DNA from 2 places in the Bhargavaea ullalensis genome. Region 1 is predicted to be linked to the other one. Evidence: predicted binding sites of a transcription regulator. Region 1 holds the regulator's gene; the other holds the start of a gene.

Region 1 (14,857 bases):
GTTTCCGCATAATTCCCGGATAGACACAAATCCGCTTTCCCAAAAGCGCACCGGCTTCAGCCACCCGCACTCGCGGCTTCCTTCCCTCACGGCAAAGTAATGGCCGCTGACGCCGGCCAGCCCGGCAAACAAGTCCAGATCCAGCATCCGCGTGCCCTCGCAACCGACCGTCAGGCTGTACGGCCCGAAACCGATCCGGATCGTACCCTTCACGGGATGGTGGAAGATCAGCTCCTCCCCGTCACGCCCCATTTCCGGAAAACGTCCGTCCAATCTGCCCATCAACGCCTCGGACACCGCTTCCCGGCATATCGGCCTGCACAGGTACCGGACTTCCCGGCCGTCCTCCCGGTGAACCGGACGGCTGCCGTGATCGCCGCCGAGCATCTCCTCAAGCAACGACTCCCGGCCGATGACAAACGACCGGTGATCCCCTTTCACTTCATAGATGGTATACACCCGCATGACCGCGCCCCCTCTTTTTTAACCATCATACCGGCTTTATGCAGAAAACCGTGTCAGGTTACGGAGAAGAACCCCACTACTTTTGTCGAATAACCAAAAGCGGAGCGGGCCTGCCAAGACCCGACAGGCATAAGGCAGGATGCAGAGCGAAGCCCGCTTCGCGGCGCATCGTGACTTATGACCCCGAGGGTCTGGCCCGCGCAGCTGGATGAACCAAAAGCGGAGCGGGCCTGCCAAGACCCGACGGGCATAAGGCAGGATGCAGAGCGAAGCCTGCTTCGCGGCGCATCATGACTTATGACCCCGAGGGTCTGGCCCGCGCAGCTGGATGAACCAAAAGCGGAGGACGTGTAATTACAAAAACTCCGAAGAGGACAATGTCCTCTCCGGAGCACCGGTGGCTTGATGGGTTGGGTCAGCCGAGCAGCTTCTTGAAGCGGGCTGCGACGTTTTCAGGAGTGAATCCGTATTCGCTGATGACGGTGTTGCCCGGTGCGCTGGCGCCGAATGTGTCGATGGCCAGGACGTCGCCCTCGCCGCCTGCATACTTGTGCCAGCCGAACGAAGCGCCCATTTCGATGGCCAGGCGTTTCTTGACGGCAGAAGGCAGGACTTTCTCTTTGTACGCGTCCTCCTGCTGCTCAAAGCGATCCCAGGAAGGCATGGACACAACATTCACGCGGATTCCGTCTGCGGCGAGCCGTTTTTGGGCTTCCACCGCTAGCGCGACTTCGGACCCGGTTGCCAGAAGCAGTCCGTCCGGCTCTCCGCCTTCCGCAGCGGAGACGACATACGCCCCCTTCGAAACGCCTTCGGATGCCAGTTCCGCAGTATGCTCGAGCACCGGCAGGTTTTGCCGGGACAGGACGAGGACCGTCGGAACGGATTCCGAAGACACGGCCAGCTTCCAGGCCGCTGCGGTTTCATTGCCGTCTGCCGGGCGGATGACCGACAGATGCGGCATGGCACGAAGCGATGCGAGATGCTCCACGGGCTCATGGGTCGGTCCGTCTTCGCCGACCGCAATGCTGTCGTGCGTAAAGACATAGGTGACCGGCACGCCCATGAGTGCGGACAGCCGGATCGCCGGGCGGACATAGTCGCTGAATACGAAGAAGGTTCCGCCGAACACGTTCAGGCCGCCGTGGAGCGCCATGCCGTTGAGTGCCGCGCCCATTGCAAACTCTCGGACGCCGAACCAGATATTGCGGCCCGCGTAATCGTGCGGCAGGAAGTCCGCCGATCCTTTGATCGCCGTTTTATTTGAACCTGCAAGGTCGGCACTTCCGCCAAAGAGCGACGGCACGGATTTTGCGAGGGCATTGATGGCATCTCCGGATGCGCTGCGCGTGGCGACCGATTTTCCGGTTTCATACACGGGCAGCCCACTGTCGAATCCTTCCGGCAGGCGCCCCTCGATCGCATCGGTGAGCTGCTTCGCCTCTTGCGGATAAGCTTTGCGGTAAGCCTCCAGCTGCTCGTTCCACGCCTGTTCAGGACCTTCGCCCTGACGTTTCGCGGCGTCGCGGAATGTTTCATACACTTCATCCGGGACATGGAAGTCTTCTTCGAATGTCCAGTTATAATATTCCTTGACGAGCTTCATTTCATCTTCGCCGAGCGGGGCGCCGTGCACGTCCGCTTTGCCGGACTTATTCGGCGAGCCGTATCCGATGATCGTCTTCACCTCGATGATTGTCGGGCCGCCTTTGTTGCCTTTCGCTTCGGCAATTGCATTTGAAACGGATTCCACGTCGTTTCCGTCATCCACGCGGAGGTAGTTCCAACCGTAGGATTCAAAGCGCTTTTTCACGTTTTCGGAAAAGCTCATGCCGAGTTCGCCGTCAAGCGTGATGTCGTTGCTGTCATAGAGGACAATCAGTTTGTCGAGCTGCAGGTGACCTGCAAGGGAAATGGCCTCGTTGGCGACACCTTCCATCAGATCGCCGTCACCGCAGAGCGCGAATGTATGGTGATCCACGATGTCGTGGCCCGGCTTGTTGTAGGTTGCAGCCAGGTGCCGCTCTGCCATCGCCATGCCGACTGCCATCCCGATTCCCTGTCCGAGCGGGCCCGTCGTGGCTTCCACGCCTGCCGTGTGGCCGTATTCCGGGTGGCCCGGTGTCTTGGATCCCCACTGGCGGAAGTTCTTGATCTCCTCAAGCGGCAGGTCGTAGCCGCCCAGGTGGAGCAGGCTGTACAACAGCATCGAGCCGTGGCCTGCAGACAAGACAAAGCGGTCCCTGTTGAACCACTTTGGATTGGCGGGATTGTGATGAAGATGTTTCGTCCAGAGGGTATAAGCCATCGGTGCGGCACCCATCGGAAGACCAGGGTGGCCGGAGTTGGCTTTTTCGATCGCATCGATGGACAGCGTGCGAATCGTGGTGATTGCTAGAGCATCTGCGTTTGTCGGCATTTTCGACATCCTTTCACGTACGATTGATACTGCCTCTTTAGTTTAGTCGAGGAAAGGATTCTTTACAACCTGCCTTCAAACAGCCGGTCAGTTCGGGTATTTTCCTTTCTTTGCTTCCTTCACTTTTTCTGGTGTCACGTCTTTGCCCTCCGGGTCGATGACAGTGACATTTTCGATGGTGTCTTTCATCGATGACCGGAACACGTCCAGGTATTCCTTGCGGAGTGCGGACTGTTCCTTCGCTTCTTCCATCGATAGTCCGATGGTCTTTTTCTTGTTGGCCAATTCATTGATGCGTGCGATTTTTTCTTGTGATAGCATGGTCAATCTCCTTTCGGGTTTCGAAGTGCCGGGAAGAAACAACCGATCTCCCCGCGCTTGCGTGTTCTTTATTCTATACCCGGACATCTCGCACCGAACCGTGTCAGCAGCGGGTGCTCTCCGGACGAAAAGACGGCCGCCTTATAATGGCGACCGGGCACCGGGCTATGCATTTAAGCCTAAGAAAAAAGAGGAGCCGGCGCAACTCATTCGCTCGGCTCCCCATTTTCAATATATTCCCTGAAGCGGCGGTGCACCGTCGCCTTGCTGACATCATGGCCCAGCCCTCTCAACGTGGAGGCAATTTCCTCAAACGTCAGCCCTTTGTCGCGCAGGCTCACAATCTCGGCGAGCGGAACGTCAATCCGCTCCCTTCCTTCCGGATTCCCTTTCTTTTTCAGGTTCCTCTCCGGCCGGTAGCCTTTTTCCACGGCCCTTCTCATGCCCCGCTTGATCTTTGCATTGTGCATCTTGCGCTGGTACTCTTCGACGATGGCCAGGATTTCCAGCAGCATCGTGTCCATTTCATTGAGGGCGACCGGCCCCTTGTCGGTCAGTGTAAAAGTGGAGGCGCCGGCCTTGCTCAGCAGATGTAAAACGGCGACCCTGGCATTTCCTCTGCCAAGGCGTGTCTCATCCTGAACCAGTACGGCTTTCGTTCCGTTTTCCCTGACGTGGTCAATCAGGTCCAGCAGTCCGTCACGGTCCATGTCGTAGCCGCTGTGGCGGTCAAGGAACACCCCGCCGACCGGGAATCCCAGCTCATCGGCAAAGGCAAGAAGTTCCTCTTCCTGGCGCTCAAGCGACAAGTCCTGCGTTTCTTTTTCGGTGCTCACCCGGCAGTAGAGCACGCATGTGTCCTCTCCCCGCTTCATTTGTCTCCACCGGCCAGGAGGATATCGTCTGAGTAGGCCGGCGTAGCCGGAACGATGATTGTCTCGCCGGCCAGCAAAGTTGTGTCGGGCTTGCCGTTGAGCCGGAGGACTTCCTCCACCCAGCGGTCTGCAGGCAGTGAAGTGTCAGTCTGTGCGTGCAGCGACAGCAGGGAATCCCCCTGGGCGACCGTCACTTCCTGCGTGCCTGCCCCCTGCTCTTCTGCACCGTCGGGCATGGCGAACGCCAGGATCACTGCCAGTAAAATGAAAGAAAACGAGAATGAATGGTTGCGGATAAAGTCCATGGTTGAGCCTCCTGATCTGTTTTTCGAATGCATGTTCGTATGATAGCCCCATCATAATGCGAACAGGTGTTTTTGTCAACTCCAATCCTCGAACCTATGTTTGCATTTCATTGAGACGGCTGATATACTGGAAACAAGTAGAATCGAGCCAAAGAAGAGGTGAATGGATTGAAAAAGATGTCCAAGAGGCAGGAGGCGATCCTGACCTTCATCAAAGAGGAAGTCAGGACAAAGGGCTATCCGCCGTCCGTCAGGGAAATCGGAGAAGCCGTCGGCCTTGCCTCCAGTTCCACCGTGCACGGACACCTCGCACGACTGGAAAACAAGGGACTCATCCGCCGGGATCCGACGAAACCGCGTGCCATCGAGGTCTTGGAGCTCGACGGCGGCAACATCGAGAAACCGCATGTCGTCCAGGTGCCGATCGTCGGTAAAGTCACTGCCGGCCTGCCGATCACGGCGGTCGAGAACATCGAAGAGTATTTCCCGCTGCCCGAATCATACGGCGGTGCAGAGGACCAGTTGTTCATGCTGGAGATCATGGGAGAGTCCATGATCGAGGCGGGCATCCTCAACGGTGACTATGTGGTGGTCAGGCAGCAAAGCACGGCCAACAACGGGGAAATCGTTGTCGCCATGACTGAAGAGGACGAAGCGACCGTCAAGCGCTTCTTCAAGGAAGCCGGACATTTCCGGCTGCAGCCGGAAAATTCTTCGATGGAGCCGATTGTCGTCGAGAATGTCTCCATTCTCGGCAAAGTCATTGGCGTCTATCGGCATATCCAGTGATCACCCGCGGGTGTCCGGAGGTCCTATGCGGCTGTTCCGGACACCCATTTCTATGCGTTCTCTCACAGAGATATGAAAATTTCGTTCCACGCATGGCCGGCCCGCCCGCCGATTCCGCTTTTGCGCACACGAAAAAACCGGCGGAAGCATGTATTGCTTCCGCCGGTTTTCTTGTGCTTTTTAATACATTTTCATATACTGTTCCCGCTCCCATGGATGGACGGTCGTGCGGAACATGTTCCATTCCGCTTCTTTCGTATCCATGAAGTTTTTATAGATATGGTTGCCGAGCGCCCGTTTGATGACTTCGTCCTTCTCGAGCTGGTCGAGGGCTTCCTTCAGGCTTGCGGGCAGGTCCTCGATGCCCATGCTGCGTCTTTCCCGGAGACTCATCTCATAGATGTTCTCGTCGACCGATTCCGGCGGCTCCATGCTTCCGCGGATCCCTTCGAGCCCGGCTCCAAGCAGGACGGCCATCGCCAGGTAAGGATTCGCCGACGGATCGACGGACCGGACCTCGATCCGCGTGCTGAGCCCGCGTGATGTCGGGATGCGGATGAGGGGGCTCCGGTTTGTACCTGACCACGCCACATACACCGGCGCCTCATAGCCGGGAACGAGCCGTTTGTAGGAGTTCACCGTCGGATTGGTGATGGCGGTGAATCCGTGGGCATGCTGAAGGAGCCCCGCCATGAACTGGTAGGCCTCCCCGCTCAGGCCCTCTTCGCCTTCCGGGTCTTCAAAGACATTCTTTCCTTCCTTGAACAGGGACATGTTGCAGTGCATGCCGGATCCCGCCACGCCGAACAGCGGTTTCGGCATGAATGTCGCATGCAGTCCGTGTTTCCGCGCAATCGTCTTGACGACGAGCTTGAACGTCTGGATATTGTCGCATGCCCGGATGGCGTCCGCATACTTAAAGTCGATCTCATGCTGTCCGGGGGCATTTTCATGGTGGGATGCCTCGATTTCAAAGCCGAGAGACTCGAGTTCAAGGACGATGTCGCGACGGCAGTTTTCACCGAGGTCTGTCGGCGCCAGGTCAAAGTATCCGCCGTAGTCGTTCAGTTCCAGGCTCGGCTCACCGTCCATGCCGAGCTTGAACAGGAAGAATTCCGGCTCGGGGCCGATGTTGAAATGCGTGTAGCCAAGGTCTTCCATTTCTTTGAGCACCCGCTTCAGATTGCTTCTCGGGTCTCCTTCAAACGGCTCCCCGTCCGCACGGTGGACGTCGCAGATGAGCCGTGCCACGCTTCCGGATCCGGTGTCCCACTGGAACACCGTCCAAGTGTCCAGGTCCGGCACAAGATACATATCCGACTCTTCGATGCGCACAAAGCCTTCGATCGACGAGCCGTCGAACATCATTTTGTTGTCGAGCGCCTTGTCGATCTGGGACACCGGGATTTCCACATTTTTCACCGTGCCGAGAATGTCGGTGAACTGCAGCCGGATAAAGTTGACGTTGCGCTCCTGTATGTCACTCTTGATATCTTCCTTTGTAATGTTTTTCACGTTACCATCCTTTCAATTAGTCAAGCAGGCCTTCGCTCTCCAGGGAGGCGAGGGCGTTCATAATGGCAATCCGGACGTGCTCATAAGTCAGCCCGCCCTGGATGTAGGCCGTGTACGGCGGCCGGATCGGTCCGTCCGCAGTCAGTTCGATGCTCGAGCCCTGGACGAATGTTCCGGCTGCCATGATGACATCGTCTTCATAACCGGGCATGTAAGAAGGAACCGGGGCAAAATGGGCATTGACCGGGGAATTGGACTGGATTTCCCTGCAGAAGCGAATCATCTGATCGGCGTTCCCGAACGAAACCGACTGGATCAGATCCGTGCGGTCCGCCGAGTAATGGGGAGACGTCTCCATGCCCGCAGCCTCCAGCATCGCCGATGTGAAAATGGCCCCTTTCACGGCCTGCGCCGTCACGTGGGGCGCCAGGAAGAACCCCTGGTACATGTCCGGCAAGGTTCCGAGGGATGCACCTGCCTCTGCTCCTATACCCGGAGAAGTCATCCGGTAAGCGCATTTCTCGATCAGTTCAGCCCGGCCGGCAAGATAGCCGCCCGTTTTGGCAAGCCCGCCGCCCGGGTTCTTGATGAGCGAGCCGGCCATCAGGTCGACACCCGCCTCGGTCGGTTCCCTTTCTTCGACGAATTCACCGTAGCAGTTGTCCGTGAAAATGACGGCCTCCGGCTTGATCTTGCGGATTTCCTTCACCATTTCACCGATTTGGCCGACGGTGAAGCTCGGGCGCAGCGAATAGCCCTTTGAGCGCTGAATGGCAATCATCTTCGTCTTTTCACCGACCGCCCCGCGGACTGCCTCAAAATCGACGGTGCCGTCCGCGTTGAGGTCCAGATGGCGGTAGGAAATACCGAAGTCCTTCAGGGATCCCGTGTCCTGCCCCTTTGGTCCCGAAACGATCGAGGCAAGTGTGTCGTACGGCTGACCGGTGATATAAAGCAGTTCATCGCCCGGACGGAGAATGCCGAACAGCGCAATGGAAATTGCGTGCGTCCCCGAAATGATCTGGTTCCGGACGAGCGCCGCCTCCGCGCCGAATGCGGCTGCATAAACCCGTTCCAGCACGTCGCGGCCTTCGTCGTCGTATCCATAGCCTGTCGAAGGATTCATGTGATGGTCCGATACGCGGTTATCGCGGAATGCGGCAAGCACTTTTGCCTGGTTGAAAAGGGCCGTTTCATCGGTTTTTTTCAGTAAGGGGGCAATTTTGCCTTCCGATTCTTCGAGCCACTGTCCGATCCGTCCGCCGGCAGCCGGCAGTGTGTTCAAAAATGAATTCATCGTTACGTCTCCTCTGGTTGCAAAGATTCCCCTTCAGTATAACACGCGCCGCGGCCCTGTTCCGGGACCTTGCATAACCAGGCTTCTTTGATACACTTTTGTAGAACGGCCGGCGGCGGATTGGGAGGAATGTAAATTGGCCTGGGAAGTACTGAGCATGATCGGCACGGTCGCATTTGCGGTTTCGGGTGCCGTCATTGCCATGGAAGAGGAATACGATCTCTTTGGTGTTTATATGCTGGGCGTTGTGACTGCGTTCGGCGGAGGGGCATTCCGAAACGTGCTCATCGGCGTTCCGGTTTCCGCCCTATGGGAACAGGAGATGCTGTTCCGGATCGCCCTCGTGTCGATTACGGTCATTTTCCTGTTTCCGAACCGGCTCATCCGGCACTGGTCCAGATGGGGCACTTCATTTGACGCCGTCGGGCTCGCCGCCTTTGCCGTGCAGGGGGCGATGATGGCGGTACAGCTCGGCCTCGGCATGTCTGCGACGATTGTGGCTGCCGTCCTGACGGGAGCCGGAGGCGGCATGATCCGCGATCTTCTCGCGGGCAGGCGGCCGCTCGTCCTCAGGAAGGAAATCTATGCGGTTTGGGCCGCGATTGCCGGGATTGCGGTCACACTCGGTGCAGGGATGGCCGACTGGGGGCTTTACCTGGTCGCAGCGACAGTGGCGGTGCTCCGTATTTTCTCGGCCCGCTTCGGATGGCGGTTGCCCGTCCGCAAGCTCGTTTCCTGATTGCCGGCCCCCGGTCTAACACAATAAAAAGCCTCCGGATGAGCGGCCGCTCCCGGAGGCTTTTCTTATTCTTCGTTCTTCGTTTCGGGCGGTGCCAGGTTGATGGGACGCGACGGGACGAACGTCGAGATGGCGTGCTTGTAGATCAGCTGCTGTTTGCCGTCCGAGTCAAGCAGGACGGTGAAGTTGTCGTAGGACTTGATCTGTCCCTTCAGCTGGAATCCGTTTGTCAGGAAGACGGTGATGAACACACCGTTTTTGCGCAGTTGGTTCAGGAACGTGTCCTGGATATTGACCGGCTTCATTGCATACTCCTCCGCTCTCTCTTTTTGATGGATCACTCCGTTATTAATTACATTCGGCTCCCATCATCGAATTCCTTCAATAATTTCAGAATTTCCGTCAAATTGTTTTCAGTGCCCGAACCCGCGTCCAGCCAGTGGACGTCCAGCTTGTTCCGGAAGTAGGTGAGCTGGCGCTTTGCATAGCGGCGCGTGTTCCGTTTGGCCAGTTCCACGGCTTCTTCCATCCCGGTTTCCCCGGCCAGCGCAGCGGCAATCTCACGGTAGCCGATCGCTTTCATCGCCTGGCTGTCCACCAGTCCCGCAGCGGCAAGCCGTTCCACTTCTCCGGTGAATCCGCTGTCCATCATGAGGTCAAATCTTTCGTTGATCCGCTCGTACAGTTTCTCCCGGTCCATATCGAGCCCCGCGAGAAGATGGCGGAAGACCGGGCGCTGATTTCCCTCGTCCTCCAGTTCGGCACGCGGCCTGCCGGTCACCCCGACAATATCGAGTGCACGGAGCACCCGTCTCGTGTTGTTCGGGTGCACGGCGCGGGCCGCTTCCGGATCAAGCCGCGCCAATTCCCGGTGGAGTGCTTCCGGCCCTTCCCGCTCCAGCAGCATCTCCATCTTGCGGCGAAAATCAGGATCGGTGCGGCTTTCCGTGAAGCGGAAATCATAAAGGACCGCCTGAACATACAGCCCGGTTCCCCCGACAAGGATCGGCAGCCTTCCGCGTCCGCTGATTTCCCGGATCTTTTCCCGTACCCGCTGCTGGTAATCAAACACCGAAAAACTTTCCGACGGGTCCAATATGTCAAACAGATGATGCGGGATGCCGCGCATTTCCTCTGCCGTTATCTTGGCCGTGCCGATATCAAGGCCCCGGTAAACCTGAAGCGCGTCACCGTTGATGACTTCCCCGCCGGTTTCTTCGGCAAGCCGGACGCTCAGTGCCGTTTTTCCCGAAGCGGTCGGGCCGACAATCGCCACCACCTCGGGCCAGCGGTTCATTTGCCTCCCCATTTCCGGATCCATTCCAGCACGAAGCGGACGACGGCGTCTCTGTGGCGGGAATGCAGGATCTCGTGGCGTCCCCCTTCCAGCAGCAGGACGGTCACTCGTTCTGCGCCGTTTTTCTCCATCTGCCGGGCCGCCTTGAAAACCCCCGTTCCCTCTTCGCCGACGGGGTCCGACGAACCCGAAATCATCAGCACCGGAAGGGAAGCCGGCATCTTGCGGATTTCCCGGTCGCGGTGGATCAGGTCGAGGCCGTCGAACAGATCCGAAAAGAATCCGGTGGTCGAGACGAATCCGCAATCTTCATCATCCATGTAGGCACGGACTGCCTCTTCATCCTCAGAGAGCCAGGCGAACGGAGACCCTTCGTCGCTGAACTTGCTGTTGTAGCTGCCGAATGTGAGGGAGTTCAGAAGCTGGTTCGGCTCTTTTTCCGCCCCGGCTGCCGAATAAGCGGCAGCGACGGTACGCCCCGCCGAAAGAAGAGGGCCCGGATGCGCACCGGTACCCATGAAGATCGCCCGGTCCAGGCCGCTTCCGTAGCGCTGGGCGTATCTCCTGGCGACGAACGATCCCATGCTGTGGCCGAACAAAGTGAAATCCGGAGAAGGATGTGTTGCCCGGAGGAAGGAGATGACTTCGTAGGCGTCCCTTACAACCCGTTCAAAGCCGTCCTTCTCTGCAAAATACCCCCGGATGCCGTTCATCCGGCATGTCTCTCCGTGGCCCCGGTGATCGTGTCCGCTGACGATGTACCCCGCATCCCTGAGCCGCTTTGCAAACCCTTCGTATCTGCCGATATGCTCCGCCATCCCGTGAAGCAAATGGATGTGGCCGTTTGGAGTGCCGGCGGGCTCCAGCACAAAGGCACTGATCATCTGCCCGTCCGTCATATGAATCGTCATTCTGTCCATTGCCTCATCACCTTTCCCGTCCTGCCGTTTCGCCGAGCAGGCGCCTGAGTTCTTCCTTCCCTCCGCGCCGCTCCGCCGAAGGGCCGAGCAGCCGCTTCATATAAGCGGCCGCCTGAGGACCGACCGCCCTCGCCTTCTCCACGTCAAAGAACAGCCATCCGCTTCTCCTCACGAGAAAGTCTGCGGGCACGGCGGCCATCTCTTGATGGACCGAGTAAAGGATCCGGCCACGGTCCGCAGCGCTCAGCCCGTCCCCGGCACCTGCGGCATGGGCAAACTTGAACACCGCATCCGCGTTTGTTCCGTAAAATGCGGCGATTTCCCTGCCCTCTTCCCTGCTGAGCCCGTAAAGCTCGGCTTCATTGGTCTTCCCTTCAATGAAATTGGGCAGGTCAACGGGACTGGCAAAGTCGCCGCCCGACAGCGGCAGGTGCTTTGTCACGCAAGGCCCCCATTTTTCACCTGAAGACCGGTCCGCAATGCGGTCGACGACGTGTTCGGCCATCTTGCGGTAACCCGTCAGTTTTCCGCCCGCAATGGTCAGAAGTCCGCTGTCGGATTCCCAGATCTCATCTTTCCTCGAAATTTCGGAAGGGTCTTTCCCTTCCTGGTGGATGAGCGGCCGCACACCGGCCCAAGCTGACTCGACGTCTCCCCGCTGCAGCCGCGTCCCCGGGAATATCCAGTCGGCGGCCTCCAGAAGGTAGCGGATATCTTCTTCTGACGCCTTGACATCTGCGGGATTGCCTTCATAGAACGTGTCGGTCGTTCCGACATAAGCCTTCCGTCCCCTCGGAATGGCAAAGAGCATTCGTCCGTCCGGACCGTCAAAGTAAATTGCCTGACGGAGCGGGAACCGGGACTTGTCGATGACGATATGGGCGCCCTTGGACAGTTTGAGGTGCTTGTTGTTTCCTTTTCCGTCCATCTTCCTCACTTCATCGACCCAGGGTCCGGCCGCATTGACGATATGCTCCGCATCGGCCCTGAACACAGTGCCGTCCAGTCCGTCGCGGATGACGGCGCCCGCAATCTTTCCGCCTTCATGGACAAACCTTTCCGCTTTGCAGTAATTAAGACAGACGGCTCCTTTTTCGGCTGCTTTTTTCAAAGTCTCCAGAGTAAGCCGGGCGTCGTCCGTCCGGTATTCCACATAATTGCCGCCTCCAAGCAGTCCATCCTGTTTAAGCAGCGGCTCGAGTTCAAGCGTCTCTTCCGGAGACAGCATCGTCCGGCGCTCATCCTTTTCCACTCCGGCGAGCAAATCGTACACCGTCAAGCCTGCCGACGTCATGAGCGGTCCAAATGTCCCGCCTTTGTAAAATGGCAGCAGCATGCGCTCCGGCTCCGTGACATGAGGCGCATTCTCATAGACAATTTTCCGTTCGCGGCCGGTTTCCGCCACAATCTTGAGCTCCATCTGCTTGAGGTAGCGCAGGCCGCCGTGGATAAGCTTCGTGGACCGGCTGGACGTGCCTTCTGCAAAGTCCTGCATCTCGACGAGCAGAACCGACATGCCCCTCGTCACCGCGTCCAGCGCAATGCCCGCGCCGGTGACCCCTCCGCCGATCACAAGAACATCAAAACGAAATCCGGCCGCATGCTGCTTCATCTTCGGCCTCAATAGAGTAGAAAACATCTGATCGCCTCCCTCTCTTTTTGAACAGAAGCGGTTTTACACATCCGTCACTTGAACGCCCTCGCCGCTTCCACCGCCCGTTTCCAGCCGCCGTACAGCCTGTCGCGCTGCGGCCCTTCCATTTTCGGGCTGAACACTTCCCTGCTGCGCCACATATCGGCAATTTCATCGCAGTCCTGCCAAAAACCGGTGGAAAGGCCGGCCAGATAGGCCGCGCCGAGAGCGGTCGTTTCATTGAACTCAGACAGTTCGACGGTGCTCTGGAGAATGTCCGCCTGAAATTGCATGAGAAACGAGTTGGCGACCGCACCGCCATCAACACGGAGATTTTCCACCGATAAATCCGAATCGCTCTCCATCGCATCGAGGACATCCTTCGTCTGGTAGGCGAGAGATTCAAGCGTCGCCCGCACGAAATGCTCCTTGTCGGTGCCACGGGTCAGGCCGAACACCGCCCCTCGGACTTCAGAGTCCCAGTAGGGGGTGCCGAGCCCGACAAATGCAGGTACCACATACACCCCCTCCGTGGAATCCACACGCCGGGCGTAGTCTTCGCTGTCGCCGGCCGATTTCAGCATCCGGAGTCCGTCGCGGAGCCACTGGACCGCGGATCCGGCGACGAACACGCTGCCTTCAAGTGCATACTTGACCCCGTCGCCGATGTCCCAGGCGATCGTTGTGAGCAGTCCGTGTTTTGAGGAAACCGGCGCATCGCCCGTATTCATCAGCATGAAACAGCCCGTTCCGTAAGTATTTTTGGCCATCCCTTTTTCAAAGCAGGCCTGTCCGAACAAAGCCGCCTGCTGGTCGCCGGCAGCTCCAGCGATCGGGATCTTTTCTCCGAAGAAGACGGTCGGCGAAGTCTCCGCATAAATTTGGGAAGATGGCCGCACTTCCGGAAGCATATCCTCCGGCACACCGAGAATTGTGCAGAGTTCGGAGTCCCACTTCAGTTCGTGGATGTTGTACATGAGTGTGCGTGATGCGTTCGATACATCCGTCACATGCACGGCCCCGCCGGACAGCTTCCAGATGAGAAAGCTGTCGATCGTTCCAAACAGGAGATCTCCGTTTTCGGCCCGGGCCCGTGCACCTTCCATACGGTCCAGGATCCATTTCACTTTCGTCCCGGAGAAATAGGGATCGAGCACAAGCCCGGTTTTTTCGCGGAACAGGGCTTCACGGCCGTCCTCTTTCAGTGCGTCAATGATCGGCTGCGTCTGACGGGACTGCCAGACAATCGCCCGGTACACCGGGCGTCCCGTCTTTTTGTTCCAGACAACCGTCGTCTCCCGCTGATTCGTGATGCCGATGCCGGCAATCTGTTTTTCGCTGACGCCGCTCTCGCTGAGCACGGCCGCAATGCAGGACAGGACCGAGCCCCAAATTTCGTTTGCGTCATGCTCCACCCATCCAGGCTGCGGAAAGTATTGCTTGAACTCCTGCTGGGCACTGTGAACTTTGCGGCCTTCCCGGTCGAACAAGATGGCCCGGGAACTTGTCGTCCCCTGATCGATCGACAGGATATAAGTATCCATCCGCTTCTCTCCTTTCCTCTACATCACCCGCTTGAACATCTTCTCGATTTCATATGTGGAAAAATGAATGATGACCGGTCGGCCGTGAGGACAAGTGTAGGGGCTCTCAGCCCGGCCGAGGTCGGTCAGCAGGCGCTCCATATCGGTCCTGGTAAGGAAATGGTTCGCCTTGATCGAGCGCTTGCAGCTCATCATGATCGCCGTCTCTTCAAGCAGCCTGCCGATGTCTGTCCGGCGCTCAGCAAGCGCCTGGTCGACGAGCGCCTCGATGATATCCTCTTCGGCGCCGGCCGGGAACCATGACGGGTGCTCTCGGACGACGAACGCATTGTGGCCAAATTCCTCCAGCTCAATGCCTGCTTTTGCGAGGACGCCCTGCACTTCGCGGATCCGCTCCATATCGTCGGGAGGATAGTGGAACGTCATCGGAATCATGAGTGCCTGACGCTCGCCGGGATCCACATTCTTCACTTTTTCCCGGAAAAACTCATACTTGATCCTTTCCTGCGCCGCGTGCTGGTCGATCATATAAAATCCGTCCGGGCTTTGGGCGACGATGTAAGTCCCGTGAATCTGACCGACGACTTCCAGTTCCTCAAACGGCACTTTCCTCGGGTTTTCCGGCAAGCCGGGCGCCGGTTCCTCCTTGACCGCAGCCGGCTCATCAAACGGCTTCGGATAAGGCGGGCTTTCCGGAACGATGCGGTCCGGCAGTCCGCCGGCTTGCTCGACGGCGGA
Region 2 (14,857 bases), on a different contig from region 1:
GCCAGGATCGCCTGGATGGCAAAAATGCCGACTGCCATCCAGGTCCCCGTGCTGACGCTCACTTTGCCGTAATAGCCCAGTCCGTACGAATAAAAGATGAGCGTGGCGATGATCGACTGCATGATGTAGACGGTGAGCGACATCCGCCCCGCCATCCGAACCGGCGCGAACACGCTGCGGAACAGCCCCGACCGGAGCAGCAGCAGGATGAGGCCCGTGTAGCCGACGGTCAACAGCGGGCCGCCGAACGCATCCTGGACCGTCCCGGCCGTGTACCGGTATTCGGTGAAGTAAGGCAGCGCCTTCAGCGCAAGCCCGCCGAGCAGACCGGCCACCGTCGGCAGGATCCAGCGCTTCCATTGAAGGCCCGCCTTTTCGACGAGTTTCCATTTTCCGGCCGCCGCTCCGAACATGAACAGCGGCAAAATCATAATGGGAGCAAGGGGAATCGCGGAACTGTTCATGTAGATCCAGTCCGCTGCCCGCTGCGCCGTCACCTGGCCGAAAGAACCGTTTGAATAAGCGGCGATCGAATTGTTGACGGCATTGATGTCCGCGTACTGTGCGAGCGACCCGCCCGGCGTCAGCAGCTCACCGATCCAGACGAGAAGCGTGAGGCCGCCGAGTCCCGCCACGTAGACCCCGGCTCCGATGCCCGCCAGTGCGCCGGCCGGCAGCCGGAGCATCAGCATGAGCAGAAAGCCCATGAGCGCATAGGTGATCAAAATATCACCCGGCCAGATAAGGAAAGCATGGATGATTCCGAATGCAAGCAGCACCGCCATCCTCCTGGAAACCATGGGCAGGAACGGGCGGCCGGCCGCCTTCGCCTTTTCAAACTGCATGTTCATCCCGTAGCCGAACAGCATCGCAAACAGCGGATAGAAACTGCTCTGGAATAAAATATCGACCCACATATGGGACAGTTCATCCTTCAGCGAAGGGAACCAGGTGAACGGATCGACGTACACGTACGGCATGTGGAAGAACAGCATATTCGCCACAAAAATGCCGAGCAGCGCGAATCCCCTTAAATAGTCAAGGCCGTCGATCCGCTCAGCCGATGCGGTCGGTTTCAAATTCGTCAAAATGATCCCCCCGGATGCTGATGACCCGTTCTCCGTCGAACAGGTACAGAAGTTTCTCTTTGATCTCAATGTCCAGGATGTCCTGAAGCGCCTTTGCATACAGGCTCAGCTGGACCGCGTACCGGTTTTCCATCTCGGAGGAGAGCGCGTCTTCGGAGGCGAACATCCGGGTCCTGTCCGTCTTGTAGTCGAGCAGCACCCAGCCGTCTTTTTCTCTGAACAGACAGTCGACGATCCCCTGGATGATCTGCCGGTCGTCATCTCCGGCGTCATATCCATATGTGAACGGAAGCTCGCGCCGGATGTCCGCCGACTTTCTCAGCCGTTCATAGAGCGGCGTCGCGAAGAACCGGGCGATGGCCGTTGCATCCACGTCCCGTGCCTCGGCGTCCGTGATGATCTCGCGGTCGACGAGCCGGGTGATGAGTTTTTGGATGTCCCGGACGTTCTGCGGCTTAGACAGGTCCGCGTGCTGCATGACGGCATGGACCGCAGTCCCGATCTCCGCCGCGGACAGCTCGCGTTCCTGCATGAATTCCGGCCGGTCATGCATGTACACCGGCCGGATCTCGTCGGAACGGGTCATAAACGGATCCGGCTCCTCCGCGTTCTCCAGCAGCCACATCCGCTTCACTTCGCTGACCGACTGCTTCGACCGCTTCAACACCGACGATGCATGAGGGTAGGAATAGTCAAAAACGTGCCGAACCCTTCCCGCGGCATCCAGTTCTCCCGACGTTTCCTCCCGGTCCGCCGCCTGCTCCGCAAGCGCCTCTTCCACTCCGGGTTCCCAGGCGGCCAGTTCATCCGACGAAACGAACGACACATCCCAGCCGGACGGGTCATCGATGAGCCGTGCTCCGGGCAGCGTGCCGAACGGGGCAAAGTCGCGGTGGCGGGCAACAGCCGGTCCGATCCAGTCCAGATAGCCGGCTGCGCGGGAACGGACATATTCCGGCAGCATGGCATCCGTCGGAGTGAGCTGGCCCTCCTGCCATTTCATGACGGCGGCGGGCAGGTCCTTCACAGAGCCGATCAGATGAAGCTTTTCCTTCGCCCGGGTCATCGCGACGTACAGGATCCGCATTTCCTCCGCCCGCATTTCCAGTTCCTTTTTCTCCTTGATGGCCAGGAACGGGAGAGACGTATACTGGATGCGGTTGTCGGGATCCACCGCCTTGACGGCGAGCCCGAAATGCTGGTCGAACAAGTACGGTTCGTTGAAGTCCATCTTGTTGAACGACCGGCCGATCCCCGCGACGAACACATGAGGGAACTCGAGGCCCTTTGATGAGTGGATCGTCATGATCCGCACGACATCGTCGCGCTCCCCGACGGCACGCGCTGTGCCCATGTCGTCCCCCCGCCTTCTCATCCGGTCGATGAACCGGAGAAAGCGGAACAATCCGCGGAACGACGTGCGCTCATACTGGATCGCCCGGTCATGGAGCGCGCGCAGGTTCGCCTGCCGCTGTTTGCCGTTCGGCATTGCGCCGGCCATTTCATAATAGTGCGTGTCGATGTACACCTGCCAGATCAGATCGGCGAGCGAGCCGCGGCGTGCGAGGTCCCGCCAGTTTTCAAAATGAATATAAAAGCGCCGGATCTTCTCTTCGGTCGCAGCCGGAAGGCCCGTTGCGGCATTGTTTCGGACATACTGCTTGAGCGCCTCGTAGAACGGTTCGCCGGGAGCCGCCAGGCGGATCCGGGCAAGCTCGTTTTCCCCGAGGCCGATGAACGGCGCACGAAGCACGGAAGCGAACGGGATGTCCTGATACGGGTTGTCGACCACACGGAGCGTGTTCAGCATGATCATCACTTCAAGTGCATCAAAGTAGCCGCCGGACGTGTCTGCATACACCGGGATGCCGGCAAGCCGGAATTCATCCGCGATTTCTCCGGACCAGGTCATCGAGCGCAGCAGGATGACGATGTCGCGGTATTCGAGCGGCCGCCTGTTTCCGCTCCACGGATCGGTCACTTCGGCGCCGGAATCCATGAGACGCCGGATTTCCCGGATCATGGCGCGCGCTTCTGCCTGGGACTGCTTGATCGTCTCGCCGTCGCCGAGATCCGTAGCGGATTCCGCCTCCGCTTCTTCTTCCCCGTCTTCATCATCGGCAGGATCATGGATGATCGTGAGCGCCGTCTTGTGCCCGTCATCCGGATAAGGCGCGCCCGGTTTCAGCGCGGCCGCCTCGTCGTACTCGATCTCGCCTACGCGGGCGCCCATCACTTGGGAGAACACATAGTTCGTCGCCTCGAGCACCTGGCTCCGGCTGCGGAAGTTCGCGTTCAAGTCGATTTTCAGGCCGGTCCCTTCCGCCGTTTCGTCAAAACGCAGGTACTTGCCGAGGAACAGCATCGGCTCCGCCAGGCGGAACCGGTAGATCGACTGTTTCACATCGCCGACCATGAACAGGTTGCCGTCTTCATTGCCGCCCTGCTTCACGAGGCCGACAAGCGTTTCCTGCAGGCGGTTCGTGTCCTGGTACTCGTCGACGAGCACTTCCTTGAACCGCTCCCGGAAGTCCTTTGCGACCGGCGACGGCACAAGACGGCCGTCCTTCTCTTCGGACAGGATGGCGAGCGCAAGGTGCTCAAGATCGGAAAAGTCGACGATTCCCCGGTCTTTTTTCACTTCCGCATAGCGCCGGCCGAATCGGATGGTCAATTCGATGAGCGTATCCATTATCGGGGCCATGAGCCGCATTTCTTCAAGCAGCCGGTCCGGCGTCCGGATGAAATACGAATCTTTCAGCGCATTGACGATTTTTTTCACGTCATTGCGTTTTTTCTTAGCCCGGTCGGCGAGGTCCATGTCGCAGCTGTCTTTTTTGATCGAAGCGGCGGTGGCCCATCTGAGTGCGGAAAACGCCTCAAACGTTTCTGCCCATGTGCCTTCCGACAGAATGCGCAGCAAGACGGAAATCGTCTCGATGTCTTCTTCCGCCGTCACGGCCAGCGGCGCCGGTCCGTCCGGCATGCGGGCGATGCGGCCGACTTCTCCGGCCATCGCCGCCGCTTCCTCGAGCCGGTGGCGGATCGCTTCCTTCAGCGGGCCGATGAACGGCAAATGGTCGATGTCTGCGTCTTCGGACAGGTGGTATTCGCGCGGGATCGAGCGCAGCCATTCTTCCGGCCGCGGATGGACACGTGAATAATCGTACAGCCGGTCGATCAGCACTTCGATCGCCTGGTCGTCCCGGTCCGACGTGAAGCTGTCGGCAAGTCGGTAGACCGGCTCCGGATCATCCGCCCCGTATGCTTCTTCGAGCACGCGGCCGATGCAGTCATCGCGGAGCAGCGCCGCCTCCGCCGTGTCTGCGATGCGAAAACCGGGATCGACGTCCAGAATGTAGGCATACTGCCGGACGACGTTCATACAGAACGAATGAAGCGTGGAAATTTGTGCCTTGTTGAGCAGGCTCAGCTGGCGCCGCAGACGCGAGGAGCCCGGATTGTCTTCGATCGCTTCCTCGAGTGCGGAAGCCATCCGGTGGCGCATTTCCGCCGCCGCCGCATTTGTGAACGTCACGACGAGCAGTTCGTCGACGTCAATCGGGCTTTCCGGATCGGTCACTTTCTTGATGAGCCGGTTGATGAGCACCGCGGTCTTGCCGGATCCTGCCGCGGCGGACACGAGGATATCGCTGCCCGATGCATGGATCGCCCGCCACTGGGCGTCCGTCCATGTCGCATCAGCGGGTTTCGCCGGAATGTGATTCATCTTCATCAACCTCCTTCTTCATGCGCACGACCGAATCTTCCGGCGAGAGCGGATGCAGGTGTTTGTACTTCTGTTCGGGATCTGCCGGGTCAAACTGGCAAACCGACCGGAACGCGCACGTCTGGCAAGGCATTTTGTCTTTCAGCCGGTAAGGCATCACCCGCGTGTCCCCTAGGATCATCGAGTCCCCCGCCTCCCGGTGCTTGTGCCGGACGAATGATCGCATGAGCTCGATGCTCGCCGGATTCAGGACTTTCGACGTTTTTGAGAAGGTGCCGTTTTTGTTCATCCGGACCGGAAGCGATTCCGACGAGCCTTCCAGATTGCGGTCCATCTCCAGCACAACGTCCGGATTGTCGATGACATAGCCGCGCATCCGATAGGACTTCATCGCTTCCGCCTCGATTTCGCGTGCCTCCATGACGCCGGCATCTGCCCGCACCATCGGGTTGTGGACATGCATGTACAGCACGCCGGCCGGAAGCGCCTCCGTCCCGAGCCATTCTTTCGAATGCAGCAGCGCAACGTCTAGATAAGTGAGCATCTGAAGCGACAGGCCGTAATACACTTCGGTCAGGTCGAGCGCACGTGCAGAGGATTTGTAGTCGACGACCCGGATGTACGGCGTGCCGCCGATTTCCGCGGCGTCGACGCGGTCGATCCTGCCGCGCAGCTGCATCGCCCGTCCCCGCTTGAGCGGGATTTTCAGCGGAGGGAATGTCTCCCCGGGTCCGAATGCGGCTTCGATCGCCACAGGGCGGAACCCCGATGCCTTTGATTGTTTCGAGAGGGACAGCATCGTCCGCTGCATGATGCGGGTGATTTTCCGCTTGATGTAATGGTAACGGCTGGAGGAAAGCAGGATCTGATTGAAGAAGTACGGCGTGATCGACTCCACGGCGTCCCGGGCGAGCGTCAGGCAATCGGTTGCGCTCAACTCTCCCCACGTTTTGCCGGTCCGCTCCGTTTCATCGGCGATCCACTTCAGCGCCGCATGGAACAGGTCCCCGATCGCCGGCGGATCCAGCTCGTACTCGCTCCGCTCCTGCAGCTTCAGCCCGAAATTGGCAAAATGCTGGAACGGGCAGCTGAAGTACGACTCGACGCGCGACACGCTCGAGGCGATCTCCTCCCCGTAAAGGCCCTCCGTGACATCGGCCTCCAGATTCTCCGTCCGCTTCCTGCCGGTCGCAGGACGGAGAATCCGCCCGACGATCGGTGACCAGTATGGATCGTCCAAGTAGTAGTCAACGACCGCCCGCCAAGGAGCCGACAGTTCGCCGCCGTGTTCTGCAAGCCGCATCTGCATCGACGCGTGGCGCAGCGTTGCACGCGGATGACTGATGTACTCTCGCCAGCTCTCCTCATCCGGCAGGCCGGATGGGTCATTCAGGACGACCGATTCCGGGACGTCCGGCAGCAGCTGGGCGATCCGTTTGATGTAAAGCGACGGGATGAGCGCCTTTCCTTCCGCGTCGGAAGCCGGATAGGAAATGAACAGCCGCGACGAAGCAGTCGTGAACGCCCGGTACGCCATGTACAATTCGTCCATGAGACGCATCTTCGTCGTCGGTGCGAGCTCGAACCCGATCTCCATGAACCATTCCCGTTCCCGGTCGGACAACAGCCCTTCCTGGTCGATGCGTTTTGGCAGCACCCCGTCGTTCACGCCGATCACGAACACCGCCTCGATGTCCATGAGCCGCGAAATGTCGATCGTCGTCACCGTCACTTCATCGATCGACGGCGGGATCCGGGCGAACTCCAGCGTATCAAATCCTTCGTCGAGAATCTTGACGAACTCCGCAAGCGGCCGCTCCTGGTCTCCGAACATGAGGACAAACTGATCAAGCACCTCAATCCACGTGTTCCACGCCTGGTCATGCTCCGCCGCTTCAAACAGCCGCCCCGCCTCTTCCTCGCGGCGGCGCAGGTCAACGATCTTGTCAAACACGTTCAGGTCCTCCATGAACGTGAACAGCGTCGCGGCGATGTCCCGGCCGGTCCGTCCCCGCCGGAGCCGCGCCTCGAAGTTTGCGAGCGGCTCGCGGACCGCATCCCTCATCATGTGGAGGTCTTTTTCCGCCGCCAGCTCCTCGTCCGTCTGAACCGGACTGTGGAACTCCAGGCCCCGGTACCGCTTCACCTTCCAGCGCTTCTCGTCAAACCATCGGTCGCCGTAGATGCCGTTCGCCAGCACGAAATTCTCCAGCCGGTCCGCCCGGTCGCGCCATTCCGGAATGTCCCCCCCGTGCGGGAAAAACAAGTCCGTCTTGATCGCACGGAACAGATCCTCATACTCCCATCCCCCGGCCGCGGCCTCGAGCACCGACCGGCTGAACTCGATGAGCGGATGATGGAGCATCGGCTTTTTCCGGCTGATGAACACCGGTACATCATAAAGCGGAAACACCGTTTCGATCAGCTCATCATACACTTCGGGCTGCCGGTACAAAATCGCCATGTCCCGGTAGCGCATCCCCTCCATCATGAGACGCCGGATCCGTCTCGCCACTGCATGGACCTCGGCGCGGGCATCCGCCGCCCGGATGATCTCGACGTCCCCGTCCGAAGAAGACTGCCCGGCGGGATACCGGTCGAAATCCGATTCCAGATGCGCCAGCGCACGGCTCTTGAACCGCCGCTGCCCGTATTCATGCACTGCCTCTTCGGTCTCCACGCCGTTGCGCTTCGCCGCATCAAACAGCCGGGCCGCACTGCCCATGGCATTGAAGAAAAGCTGCGAACCGTCGGCGGAACTGTACGGATCTTCCATCGGCAGCACGACGGTGACGCGCTTTGCATGCTTCATCAGTTCCTCGACAATCTCGAGCTCGCGTGTCGTGAACGTGACGAAGCCGTCGATGTAAATTTCCGCTTCCTTGATCAGATCGGAAAAATGAACCTGTGACGCGAGCAGCGCCAGATAGCCTTCGCTGTCGACATATGCGGTCCCGAGCCGCTCCTCGATCTTCTGCATGAGCAGCTCCAGATCATCCGCCTTGTCGAGCAGAACCCGAGGCGCCCCGACCTTTTCCAGCTCACCGTGCATGTCTGTCATTTTCGTGCAGTCCAGGCAATACCGGCTGAACTCCTTCAACAGCTCCTCCACCTGCTCGGTGAAGCCGCGCTTGTCGGCCGCCTGCCGGAACAGCTTGAACTCATCCCGGTTTTCCGCAAGCAAACTCCGGATGAGCATCCGGTAGCCGAAGCCGTTCACTTCGGTCCGGGTGATGCCTCCCGTCTCCTGAAGAATGCGCCATGCCAGCCGCTTGAACGTCGCCACCTGAGCCCGGATCGTGCCTTTAAGCCCGTACTGCGTGGACAGGCTCTTCTCCATCGAGAAGGACATCTGATCGGGCACGATGACGAAAATCGGTGCTCCGAGCGGATCCGCTTTCAGCCGCTCCGCAATCTCGAGCCGGACCCTCGTCGTCTTTCCGGAGCCCGCACGCCCCGTGATCAATCTGAATGACATCGCTGCCCCTCCTTTATGTATGGCTTTTTTCTATTATAAACGACGGCGATAAATAGAACAAATGTTCCTGTTTTGTTTCCGGTAGAATGAAAGAACCCGTTCCCTCCCATTGTACCGAAGGGCACGCGGGAATGAAAACGGGACAGACGGCCGGCTTGCAGCCTTATGGATCTTCGGTTTTGTTGTTTGGACGGTCACTTTCCGCCTTTTCTGCAGGTCGCCCGGCCGGCACCTTTTTCCCCTTCCTCCCCCGCTTCCCGCCCGGCGGCGGCCTGCTGCTCGGAAAGCTTGCGGAAATCGGCCTCCACTTTCTTGTTGAGCCGCGCCTCCAGACGCTTGCCGGCAAACCAGAGCAGGACAATGACCGCGATGACGATTGCGGTGCGCACCGGCTGCGTGAAAAGCGCTTTCAGGTCGTAGCCGATGAAGCTGGCAGTACCAATCATGACGAACTTTCCGGCCATAAGCGTCAGAAGGTACACCTTTTTCTTCATATTTGAAAGACCCGCGACGAGATTGACGAGCGCGGACGGGGTGAACGGCAGGCAGATCAGGACAAACAGCGGCCCGAAGCTGTTGCGCTCCACCCAGTGGATCAGCTTCCGCACTTTTTCGCTTTTCGTCAGGAAGCGGAACGGGCGGGTCTCCCCGTATTTTCGGATGAGCAGGAAAACCGCATAGGAGCCGGCGACGGTCCCCGCCCAGCTCAACAGAAAGCCGAAGACGAGGCCGTAGGCGGTGGCGTTCGCGATGACGAACACGAAAAGCGGCAAAAATGGCAGGAATGCCTCGATGAACGGAAGAAGAAACCCGATGAGCGGACCGAATGCGCGGTAATGGCGCGTGAGTTCAATTACAGTATCGATGTCAAAAGAGAATCCCATGTCTCCAACCTCCGACCGGTTCTTGACTGTCTTTACCCTTATTTTACGACAGATGATCCCGGCTGAAAAATCCCTTGTCCAAGCCTTAACCGAATTGTAGTATAATAACTCGTACTATTCACTCAGAAAGCTGGGATCTCCATGCAGCAAGACGGATTCAAGGCCGGCATCAAATCCGGCTCCATGATTGCGATCGGCTATTTTCCGATTGCCCTGACTTTTGGCCTGCTCGCCAAGACGACCGGTTTGACGATCCTCGAGGCGGTCGGAATGAGCCTGCTAGTTTTTGCCGGCGCTTCGCAGTACATCGCGCTCGGCCTGATCGCCAAGCATGTCGATCCGATTGTGATCGTCCTGAATACATTCATCGTGAACATCCGTCACTTTCTTATGACGGCCTCGCTCAACGAAAAGATGCAACCCGCCCCACGCTGGAAAAAAGCGGTTTATGCGTTCGGCGTGACGGACGAGACCTTCTCCGTCATTTCAACTCACGGGGAGGGCCGGGTCCGGACCTCATTCGGCGCGGGCGTCATCCTCATGGCGTACGGCAGCTGGGTCCTCTTCACGGGCGTCGGCCACGTGATCGGCGCGAACCTTCCGCTGTTCCTGCAGGCAGCCATGTCGATCGCCCTGTATGCGATGTTCGTCGCCCTGCTCATCCCTTCGATGAAAGGCAACCGGAAAGTCGTCCTGCTGGCGCTCACCGCAGCAGCGCTGAACGGCTTCTTTTTCTGGACGGAGCTGCTGTCGACCGGCTGGGCGATCATGGTGTCGACGCTCGCCTCTTCCGTTTTCGTCGAACTCATCTATGCCCGCCGCAGTGCCCTCATCCGGCACGCGGCCGAAAGGAGGGAAAGTGCATGATGGGATCCTGGTATTGGTGGATGATTCTCGGCATGGCTGCGGTGACGTACATCCCGCGCGCCATCCCGCTCACTTTTCTTGAAGGTCGTGAACTGCCGCCCTCCGTCTCCGGCGTGCTCCGGAACATCCCGTATGCGGTGCTCGGTGCTTTGATTTTCCCCGCCATCCTGTACGCCCAGGAAGCCGACCTGATGTTCGGCGTCATCGGCATGGCCGCCGCCGTCGCCATCGCCTGGTTCGGCGGAGGCGTCATGGGCACCGTACTCGGCACGATCGCCATTCTGGCGGTCTACAGCCTGATCATCGGCTGAACAGGAATAGGCCGGACGGCTCCTGGAATAAAGAAATGTCTCAGTAGCGGAATTTCGGTGAGTGTTATCTTTATCGGGTAAAGCGTTATCTTTATTGGGGGAAGCGTTATCTTTATTGAGGAAAACGTTATCTTTATCGCCGGAAGCATTATCTTTATCCGAAAGTCTGCTTCACGAAATAAAAAACGTCCCGCACCGGCCCATATCGGCCGCCATGCGGGACGTTCTTTATTTCCTGCCTTTTTGTGACCTCATCCGGCCGGCGAAGTAAAAGCCGGCCGTCAGCGACAGGGCATCGACGGTGTAGAGGAGCCAGGTATGCGTGTAGCCGGCGTAGACCGAGGCCGCGATGAGCGCGACGGTCAGCACGAGCCCGACAACGTGGTGGTACGTGATCCGCGTGAGCAGGACGACGAGCAGTCCGGGGATGAATAGCGCCAGGATGATTTTAAGCACGTAGGATTCGAGCATGGTTCATTCCCTCCTGTTGACAGGGTCAGCGGATGACGAGCAGGCCGATGCGGTGGTGGTCATGACGGAAGATGACGTGCTGGCAGAGCCGCAGCTCCCCGTCGCGGTTGAGCACTTCCACCCGGCAATGGGCGGCGTTCACCTGGATGGCGTCATACAGCTCCCGCTCATCCTTCACCGTGACGCCGTTGACTTTGCGGATCGTCTCGCCCGGCAGGATGCCCATCTTGTCGGCGGGCGAACCCGGCAGGACGGCAGCGACGGTCACGCCCTCACTCCTCGGAGAAACGGCGAAGTTGCCCTTGCTCTCCGCCGAAGCCGCCCGGATGGAAATGGCCGCACGGACGATCACTGCAGCGGCGATGACCGCCCAGCCGGCTTCCATCCGCCAGAACGACAGGAACGACGCGGCGGATGCAAGGATGCCGGTCCACAAAACGGCTTTGCCGAGCCCCGGATACAGGCTTTCCGGCATCCGGTGTTTGGCCGTCTGCCGGAAGCCGATGACGACCGGGATGAAGACGAGCGCAAATGACGATTCGCCGAGCGTGATCTGCGGCCAGTACGGCAGCCACTCTGCGATCGCCTTTCCCGGCACGACGAACAGCACCGGCAGCAGCCAGAGCCGCTGCGTCCTGTAGGCCGCCCCCTTCAGCCCGCGGGCCGTCTTCAGCAGGAGCGGCGACGCATCTTCCGCGGCTCGCCTGCGGATGAGCAGGCCTTCGGCGATCAGCAGCATGCCGGCGATGAGCGGCACGGTGAACGCCACGTCTTCCGTCATGCCTCCATAGGTCCAGCCGAGCAGCGGAATGTCCGAATTGACACGGTAATGGCCGAGCAGCCAATACACAACCAGCGCTGCCCCGGCCGCGTACACCGGGGAGCCGAGCGCAAACTGGAACGACAGGACCGCAATCAGCATCGCCGCGCAGAACAGGACGAGCCAGCCCTTCGGCACCGCGAGCCCCGCCGCTGCGATCAGGACGGACAGGACCGCCGCATACGGCCAGGATTCCCTCAGCACATTCCGCAGCTCGGTCAGCCCTTCATCGACGCGCACGCGAAAATCCCGCCGCTCCCGCTTCACCCGGACATATCCGAGAAGAACCGAGAACAGCAGGATGATATAGAACAGCGGGTTCAGGAAAAAACGTCCCGCCGCTTTCAGCAATTCCAACAATATCTCCTGGATCATTGACTTCTCACCATCCCCGATAGAACGTACAACTTCCTTCCATTCTATCAAACGCGGAGGTGGATAGGAACGGTTTTTTAATTTCCGGTCTTCAGGGCGTGTTTCATGTAGCCGATGGCGAGCTGCAGCTGCTCGTCATTCCCCTCGTCCGCCTGATGCTCCGCGATCTTCCCGCGGAGCGCCCGGAAGAACTCGCGGTCCATCGCCCGGTTCGGCTCCAGGTCCAGATCATCCCTGAATTTCTCAACCGCTTTCTTCGTCATCTCGTCATAATAGCCGTCCGCCCGGGGAACGTCGTAGCCGAGTGCGGCCAGCACCCGCTGCGCATAACCGACGTCCTCTCCGTATTCGCCCGGACGGTAGCGGCCGTCCACCGGCATCGACGGGATGCCGTACAGCGGGCCCTGTTCCGACTCCAGATCCGGAGCGATCCCTTTCCCGTGGATCCAGGAACCGGACGGCGTCAGCCACTTGCGCGTGGACAGCTTCATCTCCCCGCCGTTTGACAGCGGCATCGTCTCCTGGACGGTCCCCTTGCCGAAACTCACCGTCCCGACGACGAACGTCCGGCCATTGTCTTTCAGGGCGCCGCTCAGCACTTCGCTTGCGGAGGCGCTGCCCTTGTCCTGCAGGAGCACGGTTTTGATTTTCCGCATCTTCCCTGCATACTCCTCGTCCCCCGGCGCCTCGGTCTCAAGCGGCTCCTTCACCCCGTCCGCATCCTCCATGTAGGCGAACACGGTGCCCGGACGAAGCAGCGAGCCCGCGACCTGTCCGACACTTTTGAGATAGCCGCCCGGATTGCCCCGGACATCGATAATGAAGGCATCCGCGCCGCCTTCGATCAGCTTTTTCGTGTGGGCTTCCCACTCTTCGGCGGTCTTTTCGCCGAACATCGATACGCCGACGTAGCCGATTGTGTGGCCGTCCCGCTCGATCAGGCGGCTCTCGACGGTCTTTTGCGGGATCGCCGCCCGCTTCACAGAAACTTCCACATGGCGGCCCTCATCCGGACGGAACAGCGTGAGGCCGACGTCCGTGCCCTCCTTGCCCCGGATGAGCCTCAGCAGCTCCTTCATCGTGCGCCCCTCGACCCGCTCCCCGTCCACCCGGACAATCTCGTCGTACGGCAGAATGCCCGCTTTTTCGGCCGGTGAGTTCCGGACTGGCGCCACGATGATGAACCGCCCACGGCTTTCGGTGATCTCCGCTCCGATGCCGACCCGCTCGTCTGACAGCGACTCCTCATGCTCGGCCGCCTCCTCCTCGGTCAAGTATGTACTGTACGGATCGCCCAGCACATCCGCCATCCCCCGGAGGGCCCCTTCGACCAGCTCGTCCGGCCCGACACGGTGGACCGCCCGCTCTCGGATCAGGTCATACGCCTCATCTATCGGCTTCTGGCCGCTCACCGGCTCCTCGCTCACCGCCTTGCCGTTCATGATGAAATAAACCAGGCCGCCGGCAGCCGCGGCAACCGCCGCCAATAAAAAAATCCGGCTCATGCGCATCTGCATTCCTCCTCCGTCCAATTGTATGAACGGCCGGAAGATCATACGACACATGAACCGGCATTGATTTTATTCCACGCTGTTGACGAGATCGCGCATCATCGCTTCATCCATCGGTCCGCGGACCATCTGGCGGACAATCCCGCCGGAGTCGATGATGTACGAAGTCGGGATGCTGATCGCCTTGTAGACATCGCCCTGCTTCCCGTCCGAATCGAGCAGCACCGGGAACGTCATCCCGAATTCGCCGACGAAGTTCGTGATGTTCTCCATCACTTTCTGCTCATCTCCACGCTCTGCAGCAGACAGATTCACCGCGAGCACTTCAACGCCGAGCTCCTCGGCCTCCTTCTTGTAGAAGTTCTCCATGTGCGGCATCTCCGCGCGGCACGGTCCACACCACGAAGCCCAGAAATTCAGGATGACTTTCTTGCCCCTGAAGTCAGACAGCGACATCTCGCCTCCGTCCAGCGCCTTCAGAGTGAAATCCGGCGCCTGCTCACCCGGCCCGATGCCGATGACCTCTTCTTCGTCCGGGGCCCCTGTCTGAGTCTGCCCCGTCTCCTCGAGCTCGCGCTTGAGCTGCTCCTGCCGACCGCTGTACTCGTCGCCCGCCGCATTTTTGATCATGATGGCGACAAGCGCGCCGATGAGGACCAGGGCCACGATCGACCCGAACACTTTTTTATTCATTCATGCGCCCCCCGTTCTGCTTTGCTTAAAAGTACGTTCTGCAAAATGAAATATACACTGAAAGCGGCCGTGGCGATGACCGGGAAACCGCCCACGCCCTCCGGCTGCATGGCCGCAATGAACAAATGGACAACCGGGAACAGCACCGCCAGCTGAAGCGTCCAGCCTGCCGAGCTTTCGTTCTTGATCAACACCGCAGTGAGCAGGATCAAAAATCCGGCGATCGTGACGGTGCCCGGCAGCCAGCCGGTCCGGTTCAGCAGCACCATCGCCGTTTGATAAACCGCCTGCACGGAGACGGCCGCCGTGAGCAGCCAGTCCTGATCCGCCGCTTTTTTACGGTACAGGAAAAAAAGCGCCGACAGTAGGCCGAGAGTGGCCCCGGCCGTTCCCCCGTTGTAGTAAAGAACCGAAAACGGGGAGCGGATGAACACCCCGAAGTGAAACAGGATATAAGAACCTTTCCACACGAGGATGAACCAGAAAGCGGCATCCGCGAACAGTCCCGCCGCTGCTTTATCCGCACGGACCCTGACAATGGAATATGCCGCCGCCATGGCGATGAGGACGGCGATCCATGAGGACGGAACCGTCAAACTGAAAATGGTCAACCACCGGGTCACCGGCAT

Evidence for each region. The regulator LexA, encoded in region 1, represses DNA repair genes until DNA is damaged. The targets are predictions, from matches to a motif close to CGAACATATGTTCG.
Region 2: the regulator LexA is predicted to act here: its motif matches at 8,351-8,364, upstream of addB (helicase-exonuclease AddAB subunit AddB).

Annotation. Positions count from the first base shown of each region.
Region 1 is NZ_JBHLWY010000009.1:19,047-33,903, forward strand. It holds gene sirA (sporulation inhibitor of replication protein SirA) at 1-465, opposite strand, end outside; gene tkt (transketolase) at 881-2,884, opposite strand; gene ACFFIY_RS02455 (DUF896 domain-containing protein) at 2,972-3,205, opposite strand; gene ACFFIY_RS02460 (YneB family resolvase-like protein) at 3,412-4,080, opposite strand; gene ACFFIY_RS02465 (hypothetical protein) at 4,077-4,385, opposite strand; gene lexA (transcriptional repressor LexA) at 4,554-5,174, shown strand; gene glnA (type I glutamate--ammonia ligase) at 5,355-6,689, opposite strand; gene ACFFIY_RS02480 (methionine gamma-lyase family protein) at 6,706-7,986, opposite strand; gene ACFFIY_RS02485 (trimeric intracellular cation channel family protein) at 8,123-8,725, shown strand; gene hfq (RNA chaperone Hfq) at 8,791-9,030, opposite strand; gene miaA (tRNA (adenosine(37)-N6)-dimethylallyltransferase MiaA) at 9,078-10,022, opposite strand; gene ACFFIY_RS02500 (alpha/beta fold hydrolase) at 10,019-10,942, opposite strand; gene ACFFIY_RS02505 (glycerol-3-phosphate dehydrogenase/oxidase) at 10,950-12,581, opposite strand; gene glpK (glycerol kinase GlpK) at 12,629-14,119, opposite strand; gene mutL (DNA mismatch repair endonuclease MutL) at 14,138-14,857, opposite strand, start outside.
Region 2 is NZ_JBHLWY010000017.1:2,200-17,056, forward strand. It holds gene ACFFIY_RS04340 (DUF418 domain-containing protein) at 1-1,088, opposite strand, end outside; gene addA (helicase-exonuclease AddAB subunit AddA) at 1,057-4,818, opposite strand; gene addB (helicase-exonuclease AddAB subunit AddB) at 4,790-8,296, opposite strand; gene ACFFIY_RS04355 (TVP38/TMEM64 family protein) at 8,491-9,180, opposite strand; gene ACFFIY_RS04360 (AzlC family ABC transporter permease) at 9,322-10,047, shown strand; gene ACFFIY_RS04365 (branched-chain amino acid transport AzlD family protein) at 10,047-10,358, shown strand; gene ACFFIY_RS04370 (CsbA family protein) at 10,587-10,829, opposite strand; gene ACFFIY_RS04375 (PDZ domain-containing protein) at 10,855-12,006, opposite strand; gene ACFFIY_RS04380 (S41 family peptidase) at 12,102-13,535, opposite strand; gene ACFFIY_RS04385 (redoxin domain-containing protein) at 13,605-14,228, opposite strand; gene ACFFIY_RS04390 (hypothetical protein) at 14,225-14,839, opposite strand.